DNA from 2 places in the Streptomyces sp. NPDC002680 genome. Region 1 is predicted to be linked to the other one. Evidence: riboswitches for the same ligand, from Rfam matches in the RefSeq annotation. Region 1 holds a riboswitch; the other holds the start of a gene.

Region 1 (2,195 bases):
GCGAGCCATGACGGGCGAAGAGCAGGACGGGCCACTTGTCGGGGTCCGGATCGCTGGTGAGCCAGCACAGTATGTCGGCGTGGGACGTGTAGCCCCAGGCGAGGATGTGCTCCGGGTCGAGGTCCAGGTCGTCCTGGTCGGCGCCCTCCTCCTCCCAGGCCAGCCGGGCGTTCCCCGTCTCGTCCTCGAAGTCGTCGGGGGAGAACGGGTAGGCGCCCGTGGGAAACGGACCGAGGATTCCGACCTCGCCGATCTCCTCCTCCGATTCGATCCCGCCGACGCCGTACACGGACATGAAGTCCCTGTAGTCCCGGGGGAACCCGGTACCCCACCGCTCCTCGGCCGCCTGCCAGTCGATGTCCTCGCCCGCGCCGGGAGGCGGCGGCAGGAGCTGCCGCAGCGCCTCGATCCCCGTGAGGTCTTCCATGGTGGTCCCCGCCCTTCGATCAGGTCGTTCGAAAGTCTAGGGAGCACCACTGACAACGCCTGGTTCCCGGCTCTCCTCACCCGGGCCGGAGCGTCCCGAGGAACCGCACGTGCGGCCGGTCGCCGGGCTCGTCGCGGCTGACGGCGCCTTCACGCCGTACACGTCGGCGATGAGGTCCTCGGTCAGGACGTCGCCGGGGCTGCCCGTCGCCACCACCCGGCCCTCCTTGAGCACGACGAGTGCGTCGCAGTACATCGCCGCCAGGTTCAGGTCGTGCAGGGCGACGACGGTCGTGACCGGCAGTTCGGCGACCAGGGTCAGGAGGTCCAACTGGTGCTGGATGTCGAGGTGGTTGGTGGGTTCGCCGAGGAGGAGTTCGCGGGGTTCCTGGGCGAGGGCGCGGGCGATCTGGACGCGTTGGCGTTCGCCGCCGGAGAGGGTGTGCCAGAGGCGGGCCGTCCGGTCGGTGAGGCCGGTGCGTTCCAGCGCGGTGTGTACGGCCTTGTCGTCGGCCGGTGTGGCGGGGGTCCAGGCTACGGTCGGCCAGCAGGTCTTCGGACTCGGGGTCACCCGGACGGAGCGCCTTCCCGGATCCTGGTCAGATTCGACCGTCGTCCAGTGGCTCGTGTTGCTCCGCCCGTCACCCTCACCGCTGCGCGTCAGCTCCGGATTCACACCGGATTCCCTTGACTGGCCTCAGGAAATCACCACGTGAGGCCGAGGTCACATTTCGGCCGAGGCCAAGGTCACAGCCTGGCGCTCTGCTGCGGCCGGACCTCTCTGGCCTAGCATCCGGGCATGACAGTCCTGCCCAACGACGGGCTCTCGCTGGCCGCCGAGTTCCCTTCCACGACCCATGAGCAGTGGCAGCGCCTCGTGGAGGGCGTCCTGCGCAAGTCGGGCAAGGAGGTCTCGGGCGCGGCAGCCGAGGCCGCGCTGTCCACCGCGCTGGAGGACGGGATCACCACCCCGCCCCTCTACACGGCGCGCGACGAGTCCCCCGAACCCGGTTTCCCTGGCTTCGCCCCCTTCGTACGCGGCGGGCGGCCCGAGGGGAACACCGTCGGCGGCTGGGACGTACGGCAGCGGCACTCGACCCTCGTCGGCGACGCGGTGCTCGCGGACCTGGAGAACGGCGTCACCTCGCTCTGGCTGACCGTCGGCCCGGACGCGATCCCGGTGTCGTCGCTCGCCCGGGCGCTCGACGGCGTCTATCTCGACCTGGCCCCCGTCGTCCTCGAAGCCGGACAGGAAGTGGAGCCCGCCGCACGGGAGTTGCTGCGGCTGTACGAGGAGCGGGGCGTCGCCAAGGAGACGGCGCGCGGCAATCTCGGCGCCGACCCGCTGGGCCACGAGGCCCGTACGGGTGAGGAGTTGGCCTTCGCGCCGGTCGTCGAGCTGGCGCGGCTGTGCGCCGAGCAGTACCCGGGGCTGCGCGCGCTGACCGTGGACGCGCTGCCGTACCACGAGGCGGGCGGCTCGGCCGCGCAGGAACTGGGCGCGTCCCTGGCCACCGGGGTGGCCTACCTCCGCGAGCTGACCGAGGCCGGGCTGACCGTCGAACAGGCCTGTGGACAGCTGGAGTTCCGGTACGCGGCCACCGCCGACCAGTTCCTGACGATCGCCAAGCTGCGCGCGGCCCGACGGCTGTGGGCGCGGGTCGCCGAGGTGTCCGGGGCGCCGGCGGCCGGGGCCCAGGTGCAGCACGCCGTGACCTCGCCTGTGATGATGTCCCGCCGCGACCCGTGGGTGAACATGCTCCGCACGA
Region 2 (2,195 bases), on a different contig from region 1:
CATGTCCATCTCGTCCATGTCGTCCATGTCGTCGATCTCGCCGGTACCGCCGCCGCCCGCGCCTGTGCCGGTGTCGTGCATACCGGGCGCGACGGGTCCGGAGGCGGTCCCGGCGGCGTGGGACACCGTGAAGATCAGGGCCAGCAGCAGGAGGAAGCCGCAGAGTGCGGGCGGGGGCGTCGCTCTCCGCAGGACCGCACCCGCACCGGGTAAGGAGGATTGCCGGGACTCGTCCATCAACCGCGTCTCCAAGTCACGTCGTACGACGTCGCTCGGATCGCGTCGTACCGGTTGAGTAGTCGGACCGGACGGTGGCCGGGTTCCGGGGCAGCCGTATGGCGCACGTCACATATGCCGGACGTGATCCACCGCGCTCGGGCGCTGCCCCTTAGGCTGGCCCGTGCAGCTGGTTCGCCCCGTCCGCCAGGCGGGATGCGTCGTAAGAGGGAACCCGGTGGGAATCCGGGACTGCCCCGCAGCGGTGAGCGAGAACGACCGCCGTCATACGCACTGGATCCGGTGAACAGGGTCTGGGAAGCGACGGCCAGTAGGTGTCCTCCGTACGGAGGACGTGCTCGCGAGTCCGAAGACCTGCCCGTTGCCCGCGTACGAAGCACTCGTGCGCGGACATCCCGGTGACCTCGTGGGCGGGTCGGCGTACATATCCGGTGGGACGGCTGTCGTGCGTCCGCCCGGTGTGTCGTTCCCTTCGCGCTCCTCGTCCCGTCCCGGGATCCCAGGGAGATATCTCGCGAAGGAGATTTCCGTGACAGCGAAGTCCGCAGCCGCGGCAGCACGGTCCACCGTGTACGGCTACCCCCGTCAGGGCCCGAACCGGGAACTGAAGAAGGCCATCGAGGGCTACTGGAAGGGCCGTTCCGGCGCCGACGCCCTCCGCGCCACCGCGGCCGATCTGCGTGCCGCCAACTGGCGCCGGCTCGCCGACGTCGGCATCGACGAGGTCCCGACCGGCGACTTCTCGTACTACGACCACGTCCTGGACACGACCGTCATGGTCGGGGCGATCCCGGAACGCCACCGAGCGGCCGTCGACGCGGACGCACTGGACGGCTACTTCGCGATGGCGCGGGGTACGCAGGACGTGGCGCCGCTGGAGATGACCAAGTGGTTCGACACCAACTACCACTATCTGGTCCCGGAGTTGGGCCCGGACACGGTCTTCACCGCCGACTCGGCCAAGCAGGTCGCCGAGCTGGGCGAGGCCCTGGCGCTGGGCCTCACCGCCCGCCCCGTCCTCGTGGGTCCCGTCACCTATCTGCTGCTGGCGAAGCCCGCGCCCGGCGTCGCCGCCGACTTCGACCCGCTGACGCTCCTGGACCGGCTGCTGCCCGTGTACGCCGAGGTCCTCGCCGACCTGCGCGCGGCGGGCGCCGAGTGGGCGCAGCTCGACGAGCCCGCCCTCGTCCAGGACCGCACCCCGGCCGAGCTGAACGCCGCCGCCCGCGCCTACCGCGGTCTCGGCGCCCTCACCGACCGGCCGAAACTGCTGGTCGCCTCGTACTTCGACCGCCTCGGCGACGCGCTGCCGGTGCTGGCGAAGGCGCCGGTCGAGGGGCTGGCGCTGGACTTCACCGAGTCGGCCGCCGCCAACCTGGACGCGCTCGCGGCGGTGGGCGGCCTGCCGGGCAAGCGCCTGGTCGCGGGCGTCGTCAACGGCCGCAACATCTGGGTCAACGACCTGGAGAAGTCCCTCTCCACGCTCGGTACCCTCCTCGGCCTGGCCGACCGGGTCGACGTGTCGGCCTCCTGCTCCCTGCTCCACGTCCCCCTCGACACCGCCGCCGAACGCGACATCGAGCCGCAGATCCTGCGCTGGCTCGCCTTCGCCCGCCAGAAGACGACCGAGATCGTCACCCTCGCCAAGGGGCTCGCCCAGGGCACCGGCGCCATCACCGCCCAACTGGCCGCCAACCGCGCCGACCTGGCCGCCCGAGCCGCGTCGCCCATCACCCACGACCCCGCTGTACGGGCCCGCACGGCCGCCGTCACGGACGCCGACGCCCGCCGCTCCCAGCCCTACGGCGAGCGCGCCGGCGCCCAACGCGCGCACCTGCGCCTGCCGTTGCTGCCGACCACCACCATCGGCTCCTTCCCGCAGACCGTCGAACTGCGCACCGCCCGCGCCGACCTGAGGACGGGCCGGATCGACGAGGCGGCGTACGAGGATCGCATCA

Evidence for each region. A riboswitch is a leader RNA that binds a small molecule or an ion and turns the genes downstream of it on or off. The one in region 1 is predicted to bind cobalamin.
Region 2: it holds a riboswitch for cobalamin, as region 1 does, so the genes downstream of both, metE (5-methyltetrahydropteroyltriglutamate--homocysteine S-methyltransferase) here and ACFYXF_RS38070 (ABC transporter ATP-binding protein) in region 1, are expected to answer to the same signal.

What each region holds. Positions count from the first base shown of each region.
Region 1 covers NZ_JBIAQP010000018.1:87,178-89,372, forward strand. Annotated here, with positions in the region: gene ACFYXF_RS38065 (SMI1/KNR4 family protein) at 1-427, opposite strand, end outside; partial or broken gene ACFYXF_RS38070 (ABC transporter ATP-binding protein) at 504-961, opposite strand; cobalamin riboswitch at 955-1,137, opposite strand; gene ACFYXF_RS38075 (methylmalonyl-CoA mutase family protein) at 1,226-2,195, shown strand, end outside.
Region 2 covers NZ_JBIAQP010000001.1:419,249-421,443, forward strand. Annotated here, with positions in the region: gene ACFYXF_RS01810 (hypothetical protein) at 1-237, opposite strand, end outside; cobalamin riboswitch at 391-614, shown strand; gene metE (5-methyltetrahydropteroyltriglutamate--homocysteine S-methyltransferase) at 767-2,195, shown strand, end outside.